DNA from 3 places in the Bacillus hominis genome. Region 2 is predicted to be linked to each of the others. Evidence: riboswitches for the same ligand, from Rfam matches in the RefSeq annotation. Region 2 holds a riboswitch; each other region holds the start of a gene.
What was found. Region 2 has a riboswitch for thiamine pyrophosphate ahead of thiT (energy-coupled thiamine transporter ThiT). Riboswitches for the same ligand answer to the same signal wherever they lie in the genome.
Positions count from the first base shown of each region.

Region 1: linked by a shared signal. The riboswitch ahead of QUF93_RS04580 (MTH1187 family thiamine-binding protein) and the one ahead of thiT (energy-coupled thiamine transporter ThiT) in region 2 are both predicted to bind thiamine pyrophosphate.
Region 3: linked by a shared signal. The riboswitch ahead of tenA (thiaminase II) and the one ahead of thiT (energy-coupled thiamine transporter ThiT) in region 2 are both predicted to bind thiamine pyrophosphate.

Region 1 is NZ_JAUCFS010000005.1:417,045-424,104, reverse strand. Features, by position in the region: gene QUF93_RS04600 (ABC-F family ATP-binding cassette domain-containing protein) at 1-1,416, opposite strand, end outside; gene QUF93_RS04595 (ABC transporter ATP-binding protein) at 1,861-2,610, opposite strand; gene QUF93_RS04590 (ABC transporter substrate-binding protein) at 2,607-3,605, opposite strand; gene QUF93_RS04585 (ABC transporter permease) at 3,602-4,375, opposite strand; gene QUF93_RS04580 (MTH1187 family thiamine-binding protein) at 4,347-4,667, opposite strand; TPP riboswitch at 4,768-4,869, opposite strand; partial or broken gene QUF93_RS04575 (phosphopantetheine-binding protein) at 4,978-5,196, opposite strand; gene QUF93_RS04570 (methyl-accepting chemotaxis protein) at 5,205-6,944, opposite strand.
Region 2 is NZ_JAUCFS010000005.1:4,396,295-4,403,354, reverse strand. Features, by position in the region: gene QUF93_RS25480 (LPXTG cell wall anchor domain-containing protein) at 1-77, shown strand, start outside; gene QUF93_RS25475 (class D sortase, LPxTATN-specific) at 167-787, shown strand; gene QUF93_RS25470 (response regulator transcription factor) at 980-1,669, shown strand; gene QUF93_RS25465 (sensor histidine kinase) at 1,666-3,519, shown strand; gene thiT (energy-coupled thiamine transporter ThiT) at 3,727-4,329, opposite strand; TPP riboswitch at 4,415-4,516, opposite strand; gene QUF93_RS25455 (FeoA family protein) at 4,711-4,938, shown strand; gene feoB (ferrous iron transport protein B) at 4,935-6,923, shown strand; gene QUF93_RS25445 (FeoB-associated Cys-rich membrane protein) at 6,940-7,060, shown strand, end outside.
Region 3 is NZ_JAUCFS010000005.1:2,482,822-2,489,881, forward strand. Features, by position in the region: gene QUF93_RS15280 (hypothetical protein) at 445-672, shown strand; gene QUF93_RS15285 (exosporium leader peptide-containing protein) at 830-898, shown strand; gene tenA (thiaminase II) at 1,223-1,912, opposite strand; TPP riboswitch at 2,038-2,143, opposite strand; gene QUF93_RS15295 (D-alanine--D-alanine ligase) at 2,217-3,131, opposite strand; gene pdxR (MocR-like pyridoxine biosynthesis transcription factor PdxR) at 3,136-4,584, opposite strand; gene QUF93_RS15305 (homoserine dehydrogenase) at 4,681-5,706, opposite strand; gene QUF93_RS15310 (esterase/lipase family protein) at 5,793-7,034, opposite strand.

The DNA.
Region 1 (7,060 bases), 4.0 Mb from region 2:
CTTCTTAGTTTCTATATCCAAATGATTAGTCGGCTCATCTAAAATTAAAACATTACTTTTCGTTACGATAAGTTCACAAAGTCGTACCTTTGTTTGTTCTCCTCCGCTTAATAAACAAAGCGGCTTTAATACATGTTCTTCTTTCAATCCACACTTCGCCAATGCTTGACGTACTTCTTTCTTTGTCATATCAGGTCGTTCTGCCCAAACTTTCTCTAATGGTGTTGTTTCTGAAGCAAACTCTTCCTGTGCAAAATAAGCAGGATTTACTCGTTCCCCAACAGAAATTGAACCGCCTAATGGCTTTATTTGGCCTAATAACGTTTTTAACATTGTCGTTTTTCCAATACCATTATGACCAACGATGGCTATCTTTTCTCCTTTTTTCACTTGCAAATCCAATTCTGGAAATAAAGGATCCCTATAGCCTATCCTTAGTTTTTCAGCCTGCAATATACGACTTACCGGCTCATTATAAACAGTAAAATCAAAACGGGACCGTGGCACATTAGTAACTTTTTCAACCCTTTGCATTTTCTTCAATACTTTTTCTCGGCTCTTTGCCTGTTTCGCTTTTCGAATTTTATTTTTTTGAATAAATGTTTCTAACTGGGCAATTTCTTTTTGTTGCTTCGCATACGCTACTTGTAATTGTTTCTTTTGCAGTTCATAATTCTGTACAAAACTTCTATAACCACCTACATAACGCTTAACCTGTCGTTCTTCTAGATGATAAATAACGTTCGTAATATTGTTTAAAAATACTTCATCATGCGAAATGATGATATAAGCTTTTTCATACATTTGTAAATATGATTGCAACCATTCTATATGTGCCGTATCTAAATAGTTTGTTGGCTCATCTAACAATAAAACATCAGCTTTTTCTAAAAGAAGCTTTCCAAGTAACAACTTTGTCCGCTGCCCTCCGCTTAATTTTGAAACATCCTTCTTCATCCCTACTTCAAGCAACCCTAAGCCTGTTGCCACTTCTTCAATTTCTGTATGAATTTGATAAAAATTAGAACTCTCCAATATCGTTTGTAATTCTCCATACCTTACTAACAATTTTGTTACTTCTTCTGCTTCCGCCATTTCTTCTGCAAGTTTTAACATTTCACATTCAATCGCATATAAATTAGAAAATGCACTTTGCAAGTATTCTTCAATTGTTATGCCTTCTTGTAAATCTATATGTTGCTGTAAAAATCCTACCTTCACATGCGGAAACCATTCAATGTTTCCATCATCATGTATAATTTCTCCTGTTAACAGACGTAACAGCGTTGACTTTCCAATGCCATTTTCTCCAACTAACCCAACATGTTCTCCCTTTAATAGTCGAAAACATGCATTATATAAGATGGTTTTCTCACCATACGAATGACTTACATTTTCTACTGTTAATATACTCATTTTTCTCTCTCCTTTACTTATCATCCATAAGCTAAATAGAGAGACTCACAGTATAAAGCCTTATTTAATTGTGTATATAAAAAATGGGTAAGGTGAATACACCTTACCCATTACATATTATCGTAAAAAAGGATTAAGGTTCTTTACCTGCTGTCTTCAATTTAGCTTAATCTTTAAAAATGGGCAGACTTCTCCCGTATCAAGCTAAAACCATTTGAAGAACAGTTGATAAAGTCATTTTATCCTTTCACTCCTTTAACATTTGTTATATTACGAGTATAAACAACTCTGTTATATTCTATTCTCTATTTTTTCTTTTGTTCCTTCTTCAAGATTATCTGGTGTAATGAATCCACTATTTCCCCTATAGATTTCATCTTTCTCCTCCTATATAAAAAAGCCTCTTAACAGCAATTATACCAAAAACTGTTAAAAGACTTTTTTCTATTTTTTCATATACGGAGCTAATACTCTTAAAATTTCTTCCTTATCCTTCTTTAACTCAAGCGATGTTAACATATCCATCGTTCGAGGACGAGGTAGTTTCACTTGCACCTCACCAACTATTGATGCTGGTCTTTGAGATAAAATAAATACGCGATCAGAAAGCAAAATTGCTTCATCTAAGTCATGTGTGACCATAACAATTGTTTGCTTTTCTTGGTGCCAAGAATTCAAAAGCCAACTATGTACTTCCATTTTTGTAAATGCATCTAATTTTCCAAAAGGCTCATCAAGTAGCATAATTGGCTTTTCACATAAATATGTGCGAAGGAAACTAATTCTTTGACGCATTCCACCTGATAACTCATCTGGATAATGGTCTGCATATTCATCTAGCTCAAACTGCTTTAAGGCTTCCATTCCTTCTGTCAGCCTTTGTTTTTTAGGCTTTCCTTCGATTTCCAATGGAAGAACTATATTTTGCAAAGCCGATCGCCACGGTAGTAATAAATCTTGTTGCGGCATATAACTAACAACATCTTGTTTCTTTACATACTCCTCGTTATAAAACACTTCTCCACTCGTTGGTTGTTCGACACTTGCAATCATATTTAATAATGTACTTTTTCCACAACCACTCGGACCTACAAAAGAGACAAACTCTCCCTCTTGTATAGCAGCACTAATATTTGCTAATACATTCTTTCCATCGAAAGCTTTTACAATATCTTTTATTTGTAATCCACTCATTTTTCACTTGGAAGGAATTCATTTGTAAAGGCATCTTTTACATCAATTTTCTTTTTAATAACTTTGTTGTCATATAAGAAATTCGTGTAATTTGTCCAAACCTCTTCCTTCTGTACTCCCCATGCTTTTGCATCATCTTGATACTTCGTACTTAACCACTTTTGACTTTCTTGTACTAAATCTTTATTTATATCTGGAACGGCTTTAATTAAAATATCAGCAGCTTCTTTCGGTTCTTTAATTGCAAAATTATAACCTTCTGTCGTTGCAGTCATAAACTTTTTCACAAAGTCTTTATCTTGCTTCGTATGTTTTTCACTCGTAATAATAACTGGACTATAGAAATCAAGTGCCGGATCTAAGTCTTTCACCATAATTGTATTTAACTCTTTTCCTTGACGCTTCGCTTCAATTCCATCCCATCCATAATAAATCCATTCAAAGTCTGCATCACGACCGATTGATTTAAAGAAATCTGTTTGTCCAAGAATAATTTTTTCAACTTTATTAAAATCCGCTTGATGTTTATCCATAATCGTCTTTAACGTCGCTTCTTCTGCTGGTCCTCCCCAGCCTCCGTAACGTTTACCTTCAAAATCTTTGGGTGACGTCATATTATCTTTTTTAAGCGATGCAAAAGCTGAAGTGTTATGCTGAATAATCGCTCCTACAGACACAACAGGAATACCTTCCACACGAGCTAACGTTACATTTTCTTGTGCGCTTATTGCGAAATCCGCTTTTCCTGAAGCTATCATTTGCTCCGCTGTTACATTGTCACCTGGTTGGATAATTTCTACATCTAATCCTTGCTTTTTATAATAATCTTTCGTTTGCGCTACATATAAGCCAGTATGATTCGTATTTGGAAACCAATCTAATACTACTTTTACTTTTTCATCTTTACTTGCACTTTCTTCTTTCTTCGCCGGATTACATCCAGCCACACCTACTGCTAATAAAGCAGCTAACATAACTTTTAAACCCTTTTTCATTTTCTGCCGTCCTTTCTATATATCCATGGTGCTGTTATTCTTGCCATAAACTCCACGATAAAATACAGGCATAATGTCACCATGACGATAATCGCTGCAACACCAAATACTCGGGCAGTTAAAAAGGATTTTGTTGCTCTCGTAAGCATAACCCCTAACCCTTCACTTGCACCGAGCCATTCTCCGATAATTGCCCCCATTACGCTATATGTAACTGCAATTTTTAAACCTGAGAAAAAGTATGGAAGTACTGCTGGAAATTTTACTTTCTGATAAATTTGCCACTTCGTTGCCTTCATCGTTTGTAACAACTTCAGCATATTTTTATCTACTGTTTGAAAACCTTCTAAAATGCTAAGCGCAATTGGGAAGAAACAAACGAGTATGACTACCATTACTTTCGGCAACATCCCATATCCAAACCAAATAATAAATAACGGTGCAAGTACAACGATTGGAATTGTTTGCGAAATAACGAGCAACGGGTTTATTAAAATACGAAATAAAGGGATAACGTCCATAAGAATTGCAATACTCGTTCCAAGTAAAATCGCAAAAAACAAGCCAATTATTACTTCCTGTAACGTTTGTGCCAGATTCGGTAGTAATAGGTCTTTCATTCCAATTAATTCTTGAACAATCGCGGAAGGCTTTGGTAAAATCCACGGTTCGATTTTAAATAATGAAACAGATCCTTCCCATATCACAATGAGAAGGATAAGCCAAATTGTTGTAATTATTTTAGATTGCTTCTGGTTTTGCATATTCATCACGGTACTTCCAAACTTTTTCATCTATCGTTACACCAGTGCTTGGACGATAATGGATTTTAATCGACGTAATCACTTCTTCTGCTCCAGCATCGACGCATGCTTGCTGTGCACGTTTAACGACATCAAGAAGTACATCTAATTCTCCTTCCAACGTTGTTTCCATTGCTCCTACTTCATAACGAACTCCCGACTGTTGTACAACTTCAATTGCTTTATCAACAACGGAATACACATCTTTGTTCTTCGCTTGTGGTACTACTGAAAATGACATCGTAACTTGTTGTGACATAATAAAATCCCCCTTAAAAATAAGTTTTCAAAAAAAGAAAAGGCTTTCCTACCATGTAGGAAAGCCTTGTATACAAGTTATTCTATAATAACTTATGCTACATCACTTTAAAGTAACTCCCTACGCTGGCATTATCCAGATCAGGTTGAGGGTCGATGTATACTTACATCCTCTCAGCCAATTGGCTCCCCGGTTCTTAATTCGTTTTCATTGTAGCATGATTTATTTTATTGAACAAACAAAAGCGTACATATCATTTCATTATTTCCGGAAAACATCCAACTTCTTCCTTCTATACTTTTATTTCCTACTCAATTCGAACTAATCCGTATATCGTTCTCTCGTTAAAGCAATCTTGAATTATTAAATGTGAAAAACCTTCTTTTAATAATGCTAAAACTCCCAATACTTTTAATGAATGTCCACCAATTGTAAAGAAATCATCATGTACACCAATCTTTGAGATTCCTAATACATCAATCCAAGCTTTTGCTATTCTTTCTTCAGCTTCATTAGAAGGTGTCTTATATTATGTTATTAACTTTTAAATTCTCCTATTAACTCTTGTAGCTCCTGTGAAAGCCAACTTAAAGAAGTAGCTAATTCTGCTATATCTTGTACAGACATTTCTTGCTCCTTCATACTCGCTTCAACATTATTGCTACTATTTGCATACGTATTTGCAATATGAGATAGTTCATTTACAACTTGAACTATCTTTTGGCTATTTTGCCAAATATCATTTGAATTGCTAGAAACGACTCTAACTTGCTTTGTAACAGATTGTGCTGATTTTGAAATTTTCTCAAAGAAAGCACCGCTACTTTGAACAAGGGTAATTCCAGATTCCACTTCTTTTGAACCTTTCTGCATTGAAACTACAGCCTCTTCTGCTTCAGCCTGTGTCTCTCCTATTAATTTAGCTATATCTTTTGCCGATGCTTCCGTTTTCTCCGCTAATTCACGCACTTCATCTGCGACAACAGCAAATCCTCTTCCAGCTGCTCCAGCACGTGAAGCCTCAATAGAAGCATTTAAAGCTAGTAAGTTCGTTTGATTTGAAATACCTGTAATTACAGTTACAATGTCACTTATTTCTTTTGATCTTGTTTCCAACGAATAAATGATAGAAGATAGATCTTGTACTGCTTTTTGAATTAAACTCATTTGATTAATAATTTGTTCAATAACTCCATTACCCTCCACCGAATGTTGCTCCATACATTCTGAGGTAGTGGAAACTTGTTTCGCAGCCCCTGTTATTTCTTCCATCTTATTTTCCATTTCATGTACAATCCATAAACATTGTTGTACAGAAGTTTCTTGCGACTGAACACCAGCTCTTAATCCCACCATAGAACCCGCAATCTCTTGAACTGTCATACTATTCTCCGCTGTACTCGCTGACAATTCTTGTGAAGATGAGGAAACCTGTTCTGCTGTCTGCTTCACTTTATCTACAATTCCTTTAAACTTCTCGATGGTATTATTAAAATACGCATTAATAATACCAATATCATCTGGTCTTTCCTCTAATTTAATACTTAAATCACCTTCACCGACTTTGCGCAATCCTTCACGTAAATCTCGCAATGGAGCAAGTGCATTACGTACAATTAAGAATTGAATAACAGTTGCAATTAAAACAGAAATACAAATAAACATTACACCTTGTATAATAAATTTTTTCTTTGTACTAGGAACAATAGAAGCATCTACATCAGCGGCAACAATTGCCACAATATTATCGTCTCCATCTTTAATTGGCTCTAATATCGTTACCCATGATCCTAATGCGTCTTCATATACTACTGTCATGTTTGCTTTTTTCGTGCTCATTACCTTATCATATGCTTTCATCCAAAGATCTGGTTGTTTATAATAGTCTCCCGGCTTTACTTCAACAACATTTGCTAAGCCTGTAGACAAGCCGACGATTTGTAACTCACCTTTTTCATTTTCTTTTGCTCCCACAATATACGTTTGTCCAACACTGTTCAATTCTTCCGTTGATTCATCTAATTTCTCTGTTAACTTCTCTCTCTTTTCTCTTTCTGCCGCTGGGTCTTTTGCAACATCTCTCACTATCTCTTCGTCTAATTTATGTAATACCGTATCTCCTGTTTCAAAAGAATGCCTTTCAAATATAGACATCATACTATTTTGAAACATGTTAAAACTTAACGCTCCCATAGTACCAACAAGCGTCAAAATAACTAATACCGTTAACAATACATTTTTTTGAAGAAAAGATAGCTTATGCCAATATTTTTTCATTAACATCACCTTTCTTAATTAACTTAATATCAAGTAAAACTATCAAAATATAAACACTTAATAACTGATAATGTTTCTCAATTGTTTACAAATAAAAAAAAGACCAATGAAAAAAG
Region 2 (7,060 bases):
TGATGGCATTAAGCGCCTGTCTTGTCGCAATAGGTACATTATTTGGATTGAATCGTCGCAGTAAGGTTAAAGCGTAAATAAAATATTAGCCTATAAAGAATGGAATAATTTCATATATTAAAAATGGTAGGTTACTCCTACCATTTTTTGCATGGAGGGATGAAGCATGAAGTTACTCAATTATATCGGTATTATATTAATGGCTATAGGACTATTTATAGGATCATATTATGCTGTGGAATGGTATAAAGGAAAAAGCTCTGCTCAAGAATTAACGAAAGAAGAAATAGAGAGCCTTAAAAATATACAAGATAATCAACTTTCTCATGAAACACCTGTAACTTCCAAAGTACCTTCTTCTCAAACAGGGCATAAAGAAGGAGAAAAGGTAGCTATGTTAAATATACCGAAAATAAAGAAGAAGTTTTCTATATATTGGGGAGCAAATGATGCAACATTGAAAAAAGGAGTTGGTATGTTCGTTAGTGATTTAACGACAACGCCATCTGGAGGGGGACATACTGTACTGAGTGGGCATCGAGATACTGTATTTACAGATTTAGGAGAGTTAAAAGAAAAGGATACTCTTATATTAGAGTATGATAATAAAACTTACACATATGAAATTCAAAAGACATGGATTACCCATGCGGATGATCGTACTGTTATTATAAAAAAAGAAGAACCAATATTAACACTGACGACTTGCTATCCATTTGATTATATAGGAGATGCACCAGATAGATATATTATTGAGGCGAAGTTAACTGCTAGTCATTCAAAATAAAGTGAAACTTTAATCCGAGGGGGTCTTGTCCATCCTCCCTTGGATTATTAGTTGAACCAATCGGGCTTTTACGGGCAGTTAATCTCCCACCTAATTTCCTCGCATGTGCCGAATTTTGAGGTGGGAGTCTTACTGCCCGTTAATGCGGGATAAAATTGTAGTTCCTGAAAGTGAGAGGAGGATATATAAATTATGTCAAAAAACATTTTAATTGTTGAAGATGAAGATATTTTACGTGAAATATTAAAAGATTACTTTTTGAGTGAACAATATGTAGTGTTTGAAGCAAGAGATGGGAAAGAAGCTTTAGTCTTATTTGAAGAAGAAGCGGTTGATTTAGTTATACTCGATATTATGTTACCGGAACTCGATGGGTGGTCTGTTTGCCGAAGAATCCGTAAGACGTCCGGGGTTCCTATTATTATGTTGACGGCACGTGTTGATGAGGATGATACGTTACTTGGATTTGAACTTGGAGCAGATGACTATGTGACGAAGCCATATAGTCCACCAATTTTATTAGCAAGAGCGAAAAGGGTGTTAGAAAGCAGAAAAGTGACAAAGCAACTTTTAGAGAATGAAGATGATACGTTATCAATTCATGGTATTTCCGTCCATTTTCCGTCACGTACTGTTACTGTAGATAGAACAGACATTAATTTAACACATACCGAATTTGAAATATTAGCGTATTTCATGAAAAATCAAGGGATTGTTTTAACGAGAGAGCAATTAATTTCAAGAATTTGGGGATATGAATTTGCTGGTGATGATCGAACGGTTAATAGCCATATTCGTAATTTACGAAATAAATTAGGGGAGAAAGCAAAGTACATTACAACTGTAGTGCGAACTGGATATAAATTTGAGGGGAATGTATGAGAAAAGGGATTGTACTAAAATTATTTATCCTTACAACAGCGTTATGTATGTTAATATTAGCGACAATATTTATTGGACAAACGATATTTTTTAAACAATATTATGCGAATCGAAAAGTGGAAGATATTAAAGTGAATTTAAATTCCTTTGAAAAAAACTATTTAAATTATGCAGGAAGTGCAGAAGGAATTCAGAAGCTGGAGCAAGACTTTTTAAGAGAAAATAATACGTGGATTACGACATTAGATCGAAATGGAAATTTAAAATATGCGGATGATTTTTATTTTGAGGTAACGATAGACCCTAGGAATCAGAAAAGTTTTGGAAAACAAACATTCATCATGCCCTTGTACTATCTCATCAATATAGAAGAAATTGAAAGTAAAACACCAAGTGAAGTTTTAAATCAAGAAATTGATTTTTCTGGAGTGAAAAAAGAAGAGAGCTTTATTCCCTTTTTTTTCGAATTAGGCAAACGGGATTTAAGTGGATCTAATAAACCGTTAGAAAAAGCATTTAAGGAGAAAATGAGTAAATTAGATGAGGAGAAAAAGAAAGCAGTTCAAGAACAACTTGTTAAGGAAAAGAAACCGGCCGTCCAGGAAGAAGCTAATCAGGAATCTGGCGTATACATAGGAGGACGTGTTACAAAAGTACAGTTACCTGATGTAAAAGGTCCTGTGAATCCAATTTATAAAAATAGTATATTCTTAGATAGCATCAAGGATTTTCAAACTGATTTAGTATTAAAAGAAAGTAATCAAATCCAATATTCAATACAAACAATGGATTATGAAAAGAATGATATAAAATATAAATTATTAATCAAGCCAATAAAAGAAAAAGACGGATCGGTCACATATATATATGCGATGGCTTCTTTACAACCTGTAGATGAGGCTGTGCAGATGGTACAAGATTATTACATATATATCATTGCATTTGTGGTTGTTCTTATTTTTCTAGCTTCATTTTATTATTCAAAACAAATTGCAAAACCATTACTAGTAATAAATGATACAACGAAGAAAATAGCTCATTTAGATTTCACCGAAAAAATACCGATTACTTCAAAAGATGAAATTGGGGATTTATCGAAAAATATTAATGTACTATCTAATAAACTTCATTCTCATATTGGACAGTTAGAGCAAGATATTGAAAAGGAAAGAAAGTTAGAAAAGACGCGGAAAGAATTCATTTCTGGTGTCTCACATGAATTAAAAACACCGTTAAGTATTATGAAAAGTTGTATTTCTATTTTAAAAGATGGGGTAGCTGAGCATAAAAAAGACTACTATTTTCAAGCGATGGAACGAGAAGTAGATAAAATGGATACTTTAATTTTGGATATGCTTGAGTTAGCTAAATTTGAGTCAGGCACATATAAAATGAAAAAGGATTTATTTTATATCGATACAGTAATTGAAGACATATGCGAACAGCTTTCTGTGGAGATAGAGAAAAAAGAACTTCATGTTCATAAAAATATATGCTCAGTTGAAGTGAGTGCAAATCAAAATCGGATTGAACAAGTCATTGTGAACTTTATTACGAATGCAATACGTTATACACCAAATAAAGAGGATATCATTATTTCTACAATAGACGAGAAGGATCGTATAAAAGTGTGTATTGAAAATAAAGGTGCTCACATTGAAGAAGGACAGTTAGATAAAATTTGGGATCGTTTTTATCGCGTGGATGCAGCTCGCCAGCGTTCGCAAGGTGGAACGGGGCTTGGGCTTGCTATTTCAAAGAATATTTTAGAACTACACAATGCTGAATATGGGGTAAAGAATACAGAAGATGGTGTGTTATTTTACTTCTATTTACCGAAAAAAGCGTAGATAATACAATCTACGCTTTTTTAATTTAATTTCATATTATCTTTACTTAATCTTTATTTTTAAACAGTATACTTTGAATAGAAAATGAGGTTATGTAAGGAGTAGATTAGCCGTGAATAGCAATTTACTAGGTGTGATGGTATTTATTTTCTTTTGTGCATTTATTGTATTTATTATTGATATTACGATATGAAAAAAGAGCGCTAATTAAGCGCCCTTTTTTTGTGAATTCATTTGATAAGCACCAATGCTTTTGAATAAGCGTGGTGAAGTTGTAAATAAAAATATAAGTAAAACTGTACATAGAATAAAGGAACCAATCATTGTGCTACCGTTTACGATTAATGAATATAGCACAGCTGATTGTCCTTTCGGTGCGTATTGTCCCCAAAAAATAATACCGGCGATAAAGTGACAGAAATAGCGAGCTAAACTACCGATAAATGTAGCAAGGATAATATAGGAAATTGTTTTCTTTCTTTCACCGTTAATTAAGGTCTGCTGAATTTGCTTATAAAAGAGTCCAGCAAAGCCGATAAAGGCAAAGGCAATGAAGTATTCAATGAATGCTTGAATAGGTGTTAAAATGTAAGCATCACCTACAACAATTTGTAATAGTCCCCAAATTAATCCTCCTAAGAAAGCCATTTTGAAGCCCCAGCGGTATGCGATAATAAAAATAGGAATCATTGCAAATGAAATGGAACCACCTGTTGGAAGTTTAAGTGATAATGGTAAAATGTCGATAATCATGGCGAAGGCTGCAAGGATTGCAGATTCGATCATCGCTTGTAAATTGGTGTTACGCATGTTGTCTCCCCCTAAATCCAAGTTGTACAAAAAAGAACATTATCATAGGAGGATACGAAATACGTAAATAAAAAAGAGGTATGTATTTCGGACGTTTGCACAATCCCTGCGCTAGTATTAACTAACAGGTTCTAAGGGTCGGAACGAAATGTTCCCTCTCAGCGATAAGGCTCCCCCTGTGATAACGAGATTCTTTATTTGCTATTGTTCATTTTAATCGAAATGGGTGAGAATGGCAAATGAATCTAGTATGACAATGATTGAAATATAATTGTAGTGAAATGTTAATAAATATGAAGCAAAAGGGGATAGTGCTAGAGAAATAGAGTATGATATAATTTTTCTGAAAATAATTATCATTCTCTTCTGAGGGGGAAGGTTATGAGCTTAGTAGATATTAAAATTGGTGAGAAAGTGTTAGTGAAAAATATTCAGTCGTTAGATCAGTTACTAAAGAGAAGACTGGCTGCTTTCGGCCTGGCGGAAGGAAGCGAGCTTCGGCTGAAACAGAAAGCGATGTTCAAAGGTCCTTGTACATTGGAGTGTCGTGGACAGTTAATTAGTATTCGTCATTGTGACGCGAAAATGATAAAGGTGGAATTAGCGTGAATAAGGTAGCTTTGCTAGGGAATCCGAATACAGGGAAAACATCATTATTTAATGCACTTACTGGTTCTTATGAGTATGTAGGAAACTGGAGTGGGGTAACAGTAGAAAAGAAGGTTGGTAAATTAAAAGATAAGCAAGGAACATTAATTGATTTACCAGGCGTTTATGATTTGAATCCAGTTTCACGTGATGAAGGTGTCGTTACGAATTTTCTACTAACAGACGAATTTCATCATATGTTAAATATTGTGGATTCTTCGCAATTTGAGCGAAATATGCATTTAACGTTGCAATTACTTGAATTTGGTAAGCCGGTTTCAATTGGTTTAAATATGGTTGATGTGGCGAAGCAAAGAGGAATTGTGATTAATGTAAAACGGTTATCAGAAATATTAGGTGTAACAGTCGTTCCTGTCATCGCAAGAACCGGAAAAGGCTGTGAAGAACTACTTACTACTCTTCATGAAGAGAAACAAAAAGAGAAAAAGCCATTCATTATTTCATATGGTGTACAAATGGATGAAGGGATTGGAGAGGCAATTGCTCTTTTAGAGACAGCGAATTATGAGCATCCGAGATGGTTAGCCCTACAATTTTTAAGCAATAACGAAGTAGTAGAAAAAGAAATGAAAGCATTACCAATTTATAAGGAACTTATAGCCATTCGATCTCGTTTAGATGGAAAACTTGATTGTACGTTGGAAGAGTACATTTACAAAACTCGTGAAGCGTATATTGAAAAGTTAAAAACAAATGTTATGCAGCATGAGAAAGAAGGGAAAATTCCTTTTTCGGAAAAAATCGATCAGTTAATTACACATAAAATTTTAGGACTTCCAATCTTTTTAGCAGTTATGTTTTTTATTTTTCAGGTTACGTTTACGTGGATTGGTACACCTTTATCGGATATGCTGGATGGATTTTTTGGCGGACAACTTACTGATTGGGTTACAGCTGGGCTCACAAGTGTTGGCGCTTCTGACTTTATTCAAGCACTCGTTACAGAAGGTATTATTGCTGGAGTTGGTGCGGTATTAGTATTCGTTCCACAAATCTTTGCACTATTCTTTTTCATTTCATTATTAGAAGACTCAGGATATATGGCACGAATTGCAGTTGTTATGGATAGAATTATGGAGTTTTTCGGTTTAAACGGAAAAGCGTTCATTCCGATGATTATCGGCTTTGGATGTAACGTTCCAGGTATTATGGCAGCGAGAACGATTGAACAAGAAAAAGAAAGGTTACTTACAATTCTTGTAACACCATTTATGTCTTGTTCAGCACGTTTACCTGTATATGCATTATTTGCGGGAGTGTTCTTCCCTCATAGTCAGGCAACTGTTGTTTTCTCTTTATACGTTGCAGGTATTGTTCTTGCATTACTCGTTACAAAAATTATGTCGCTTACTATTTTAAAAGCGGAAAAATCTATTTTCGTAATTGAATTACCACCTTACCGTGTGCCACAAGCGAAAACGTTATGGCTGAGCACGTGGGAGAAAGGTAAAGGATTTGTTCGTAAAGCAGGTACATTCATCTTCGGTGGTTCTGTTGTCATTTGGTTATTAAACTATGCAGGTCCATCAGGATTTGGTGTTGATATGGGAGACAGTTTCTTAGCGATGATTGGTGGATTTATCGCACCACTTTTTGCACCGCTCGGTTTTGGAACGTGGCAAGCTGCGGCATCACTTTTAACTGGATTTTTAGCAAAAGAGGTTGTCGTTTCTACAATGGCAATTATTTATGCGGTTAAAGAAGATGTGTTAGGAAATGTAATGGGAGCACATTATACTGCCTTATCAGCATATGCATTTATGTTCTTTATTTTATTATATGTTCCGTGTTTAGCGACAGTAGCTGTTATTAAACGTGAAACAGGATCGATGAAATGGACAATTTTCTCTGTCGCTTATCCATTAGTTGTTGCTTATGTATTAACGCTCATTATATACCAAGTTGGATCCTTACTCGGATTCTAGAAGGAGATGTATTAAGATGATGGTCAATATTATAATTGGAGCTATCATTTTTGGTTATGCAGCATATACGTTAGTTAATTTTGTAAAGAGAAGTAAAAAAGGAAAATGCGCAGCATGCTCTATAAATAAATCATGTC
Region 3 (7,060 bases), 1.9 Mb from region 2:
AAGCAGGTGCGTGATTTTATGCCAAACTACTATTACGACCGTTCACATCAGTGCTACCGGAAGAAACATAAAAAATGCGACTGCGAATGCCATTGTGAGCCTCGATACCAATTGTAGTTATTAGCTTTCAATGCTTCATACAACTTGATTTTCGTTTCATCCATTTCAAATATAGATAATTGTTCCATTTCACTCCCTCATCTCGTATTAATATAGCGTTTTATTAAAAATCTTCTCACATTTAAATCGGACAAGCATATGATATTTTATGAGGCCCCCACTCATAGAAAACTATCTTTCTAATCTAAGAGTACACATATATGTGTGCTCTTAGATTGTTTACAATGAATATTAATTTTCTCCATTCACTAATGGAAAAGCATTAATAAAAATATCCGCATATTTATCGAATATAGTTTTAAATTCTTATAAAACTATATAATTTTGGAGTTGGTTAATACGTTACAAAAAACTGACCGTGTAATCATTATGGTCCCTCCACTTTCAAAAGTGTTTGTTACATTTTTCTCATCATCAGGAGAATCTATTTCATCACAAGTTTTGTCTAATACATCTCCATACCCTGTATCAATGTTTGCACTTAATGAACTTGAAAGTGAATTATTTGAGGTCGAGTTAAAACCAATACCACTTCATTTAAACCACGAATAATGGAAGTCACTTTACTACTCACATAAGAAACTGAGGTAGTAGTCTTTTTAAAATCACTATTTTATTAAATTCCACATATACAATCGCTTGTCCATTTCGCTTTGCTCTATCATTGCCTTTACTATTAGTAACACGAATTTTTCAGAGGTGAATTATATTGGACAAGTTTTTATCCTCCGCTGCATTAAATCCAGGTTCAATCGGACCTACACTCCCACCTATGTAACCCCCAGGTGTTACCGGGTCCACTGGCAACACTGGACCGACTGGCGATACTGGGCCTACCGGAATCACGGGACAGACTGAGCCAAACACAATAGAATCTGCATTTCGAGCTATAAAAAACGATATTGATCAAGTTATACCTACCCTTACCGACGTAATTGTTACCTTTGAAATCGAATCATTTGATTTTGCAAATGAATACAACAATGTTAATAACCGTAATTTTTCCATATAATTCTTACTTCCTTTCTTCATTTGTCTTGATCATCAAAAAACTATAAAAAAAGGTATTGTCTATACCTATGTATAGCAATACCTCTACTCTTTATCCAATTACATCTTTTACATCAGTATTCACTGGCCACTTTTCTAATGTATAAGCCATATCCCAAAATGAATATTCATATTGACTACTAATAATAAAATGCTGTTTCATACGATTACGATCTGCCTCTGTTACTGTCTCAGCTATAGCATCTAATCGAGCAATCTGTTCCTCAACTAACGTGCGGAACCAATCAGATCCATAAGCAGAAATCCATTCTTGATAAATTGGCTCTTCAGGTTGACACACTTTTAAACGTTCACCGATTTCATAATATAACCAATAACAAGGTAAAATAGCTGCAATAATATCTCCTAAATGCCCTTCATAAGCTGCACGATACATATGAGATGTATATGCATATGCAGTTGGCGCAGGAATAAAATTATCTTTTTCTTCTTTCGTAATCCCTAATTTTTTTGCGAAATTCTCATGTAATGATAACTCAGCTTCATAAGTATTTTGTGCATGATGCGCCATACGAGCCGTCGTTTCTAATTCAAGAGCCTTTGCAGCACCTAACGTTTGTACTCTAGCAAAATGACTTAAATAATACGAATCTTGAAGCACATAATAACGAAAACTAGCTAAATCTAACGTTCCTTCGCCAAGTTTTTTTACAAAAGGGTGATTAAAACTTGCTTCCCAAATTGAATCTACTTCTTTACGTAATGATTGTGAAAAAGTCATTTAAATCCCTCCAATAGTTTATAAAACATAAGTATTTATCCCATATATTAAAGCTGTAAAATAAAAAAACTTTCTTTACAGGCGTAAAGAAAGTGAATTAGACGATATTAATTTATGCATTAAATATCTTGTCTTTCCCACTTCCCTACGCTGGCATTAACCAGATCAGGTACTAAGAGTCTCAAAATTCCATTTGATCTCAGCCTATAAAAGGCCCCCCTAGTGGATAAATATTTAGTTGTCGTATTGTAATTATCATAGCATACTTCGTGGAACTATCAAAAGTTTTAATTGTACAATTATCTTAAAAACCTTCTTCTTTCCTTACTTTTAATGAAGTTTCAATTATCATATCTAATAGTTTACTATAATTAATTCCAGCCGCATCTGCACTTTTTGGCAGTAAACTTGATTGTGTCATCCCTGGTAATGTATTAACCTCCATTACATATGGAATTCCGTCCTTCACCATCATATCAACCCTTGCATAAACACTACATTTTAATACTTTATAACAAGCCAGTGACGCTTTATTTACACGTTCCTGTACTTCAGCTGGAAGTTCTACAACTTCTTCAACTGTACTAGTATCATCATATTTTGCATTGTAGTCAAAGAACTCAGCAGCATGTCGAATTGAAATGATAGGTAACTGTTGCCCATCAAAAATTGAACATGTAATCTCGTCACCTTTTATATACTTCTCAATTACGACTTCAGAATCCCATTCGAATACAGTTTCTAGCATAGAGATTAATTCATTTTTATCATTGACGATCTTTACTCCAACACTCGAGCCGCCAGAGTTTGGTTTTACCACTAACGGAAATCCTAGCTTATCTAACTCTTCAAGCTTTAGATCCTCCATTTTTGTAAGTTCAATCCAATCTGGTGTTTCTACTCCTTCATAACGCAAAATCTTTTTTGAAAGATTTTTGTCCATACATATACCGCTAGATAACATGTTGCTGCCGCTATATGGAATACCTAAACTCTCAAGCGTTCCTTGAACTGTCCCATCTTCTCCGTATTTTCCGTGTAATGCTAGCAATGCAAAATCAATGTCTTTCGCTTTTTCAATTAAATCCATTTTTTCATTTAACGTAATTGGAACTATTTCATACTTACTCTTATCTAAATGTGCAATCATTTCATTCCCAGTCATAATTGATACTTGTTTTTCAGAGGATACTCCTCCCATAATAACGCCAATTCTCATCTTCTCATCTCCAAATTTCATTTTTTAATGTGTCACCAATTATTTGAATCCCGCTAACTATTTCCTTTTCTTTCAAACGTGAAAAGCCTAATCGGAAGGTATTCACTCCTCCTCCATCAGAATAAAAAACATCTCCAGGAGAAAACGTTACGCCTTTCTCATAACACTTTTGTAAAAGTGTGCGGGCATTAATTTTTTCTTCTAACTCTATAAATAAATGAAGTCCACCATCTCCAGTCATTCTTTTAAACGGAATGTACTGATTACATGCCTCAACAGCTAACTCATATTTTTTCTTATAAACAGATCTTGCTTTTTTTAAATATTTTTCAAAATATCCTTCATGTAAATATTGAAACAGAACAGCTTGATCTAACGTAGAAGTGTGAATCGTTCTTGCTCTTTTTACACTTTCTAAATAATGTATCAGTTCTTTATCTGCAATAATCCAACCTACACGTAAACCAGGGAAAAGTACCTTCGAAAAGCTACTAATATAAATCACATTATTACCAGCCCCAGAAAAAGTTAATAATGGCGCTAAATGTGAACCTGAATAACGTAATTCTTCATTAAATCCATCTTCTATAATAGGAATCTTGTATTTTGAAAATAACCTCATCAATTCCGTTCTTTTCTCCGAACTCGTAACAATACCAGTTGGATTATGATAAGAAGGAATTAAATACGCAAAATCAAAATCCATTTCACGCAAACTTTTTTCTACTTCATTCGTATCAATACCATCATCATTCATATTAATCCCATGAACTTCAAGTCCATGTAAACGAAAAAGCTTCAATGCAGCATGGTGAGTTGGGTTCTCACAAATAACACGCCCTGATTTCTTCGATAAAGAAGATAATACAATATCTAATCCTTCTGTAAATCCATTTGTAATTAGAATATCTTTGTTCGAAATATCTACACCTTTCATTTCCATGTAATGAAGTAAATAATTCATTAACGGTCTATAACCTTTTGCATATCCGTAGTTCAATACGATATCCCCTTCAATGGACATACGAGTAAGAAAAGCTCTTTTGAAATTTTCAACATCAAATAGCTTTTCATCCGGGGCAATACTATTAAAAACAATCATTCCTTTTTCCCAGCGAACACCATGTTTCATTAAATCTAATTCATCCGCTAATGCGGTAACTGTATTGAGTTTATTTTTCCAATCTATTTCAACAGACGAGGTGTTAGATATATCCACCTTCGCAACAAAATTTCCTTTTCCTTTAACTGCATAAATTAATCCTTCTTGTTCTAAATCCGCATAAGCAGCGAGTACTGTATTTCTGCTCACAGATAGTAATTCACTCAGTTCGCGGGTTGATGGGATTTTTTGGTTCCCTAACAAATGCCCTTTCATAATCATCTTTTTCAAATAATCCTTTAATTGAATATAAACGGGACGATCTTTTACAACTTTAAAATCCTTAAACAATTCCTTACCCCCTGCAATTATTTTTGCATATTTATTTCCTTCTCAAAAGGTCCACTACATATGTATTTTTTATGCATAGCGGTACGGTTATCAAGCCTATAAATCCTTTCGATATAAATTGATTACATCTTTCAAAGCGGCTGCGGCTGCCCCACGTGGGTTTGAGGCCCCTCCAAGCGTTGTCACTTGTCCCATTGAATCCGTAAAGAATGTAACTCCTTTTTCGATACTATTTATATTTGCTAATGGATGTTCTTTCTCTAAATTACAAGGTTGTACACTAAGGTTTACTTTTCCATTATCATCTTTATATGCTGATGCAATTAATTTAATAGATTTACTTTGTTCCTTTGCATTTTGAATTTGTTGCGTTGTAACATGCTCTATTCCGTTTATTTGTATATCTTTGAGTGAATAATCTGTTCCCATTAAACTATTCGTCAAAAGTAATAATTTACAAGCGCTATCCATCCCGCTTATATCTAATAACGGGTTAGTCTCCGCAATCCCTTTATTTTGTGCTTCTTGCAACGCCTCTTCAAACGTCTTATCTTCTTCATACATCTTTGTAAGAATATAATTTGTTGTCCCGTTCAATATTCCTTCTATTTTTTCAATATGACAACCTGCTAAACTTAGTTGTCCAATGTCTAATGTTGGTAACGCAGCGGCAGTTGCACCGCTATATCGAATACGTGAGCCTGAAATACGTGCTGCCTCATTAAGTTCACTCCAAGCTGTAACAAGTGCGCCTTTTGAAATAGCTACTACATCCATTTGATTTTCAATAGCTTGTTTCATATACTGTTTCCCTGGATTTCCATTTTTAAGATTTGTAGCAGTTGATTCAACTAATACAGTACCATTTATATTAATCGTTCCACGGTCCTCTGGATAATGTTCGATATATTTTTCAATTGCAGCAGAACCACTACCATACTTCAATAAATCATTAATCTGCAAACCTTTCCCGTTATGTATTGCAATATTTCTTCCTATCACGCCACTAACAACTAAATCAATTCCATATGTTTCATTTATATATAAATATTTTTCGTTTAATAATTTGATAAACTCTCTTCCCACTGTCCCATATCCTGATAATATAACTCGAATTTTCATAATATCCCCCCATATTTTTCTACCAAATCCCTCTTTCAATATAATATAAAGCGCCCTCGAATTCCATCGAGAGCGCTTTATATTATCTATTTCGGTAACCGTGATAATTTTTCTGCAATTGTTCTATAAAACTCTTGAATATTAGAAAATCCTAACGTGTCTGAAACGCTTAGTCCTACCATATCGAGGTGGTCCCAATTTGCTTTCGTTTCGATATGATTCCATTTTCCAATCTGTAATGACTCATTATCATTTGCAACCATATTAGACGAAGGCGCAATCATAGAATTTGTATTTACTACACCGTCATTTTGCCACCAAGAAGTATCTATTAATGGTCGATTCTCTTCATACCTTGCATAAGAACCTAAGAAGAATCCATTCCCCATTAGCACTTTATTCATCGTTATATGAGGTAAATGTAAACCTGTTATAGGTGCTGCTTGCGATGCATGTCCACTATAAGATAAGTAATATACATCCGACTGAGTCTTTACCCAATTATTTAACTCTTTTGCACCATCAGTACTTAAATCCCATTGACTAATATCTTTCTTATTTTTCCAAACTGAACTATTTAAAATACGATCAGCATATTGGAAAAAGGACTCTCCAGCATTCTTTTTTATACCCCATTGATCCAATTTAAAATCATATAATGATAAATTATTATTTCCCCCTAAACTTGCAGCTGTAATGAGTAAATCTTTAACAAATGGCAACAGAAGACTTCCGTCCGCAAGTGTTGTACCATTGTGAGGAGTTGCTAATGTCGTAACACTATGAACATATGATTTTCCCCCCTCAAATAGTGGTGATATATTTGTATTTGAGTGATTTCCCACATAATTCTTTTCTTCAAAACTTCCTTCTTTTAATAGCTGCACTAATGTTCTCGTTGTTTGCCCACCCATGCTATGTCCAACTAAATGAACTTTATTTGTTTCACTCCAATTCGGTGCAAGACCACTATAAGTTCTACCAAAACGATTATGTCCATGTTTCTCAGCATGTGCGGCACCGTAGTCTACTACTCCACCGTTAATTTGCGCATATAATTCACATGCCCGATCCCAGTTACTAGAAACAGGTCCAACAGCAGCAGTATGTACTGTGTAACCATTTCTTTTTAAATCTTCCTGTATATCGTTAACACCACCCCAATATTTAACTCCGAGCATTTCCTCTCTACCCCATCCCGCGAATCCATTTACCAAAATGATAGGATAATTATTTTGTTGCCTCTCTTCAGCGTAAGTTGTTTTCGCTACAATTGCACAAACAGTCACTACTCCAAAAAAACATAATTTTAAAAATAATCTCCGCATACTTTCTCCCCCCTTTTAATAAAACG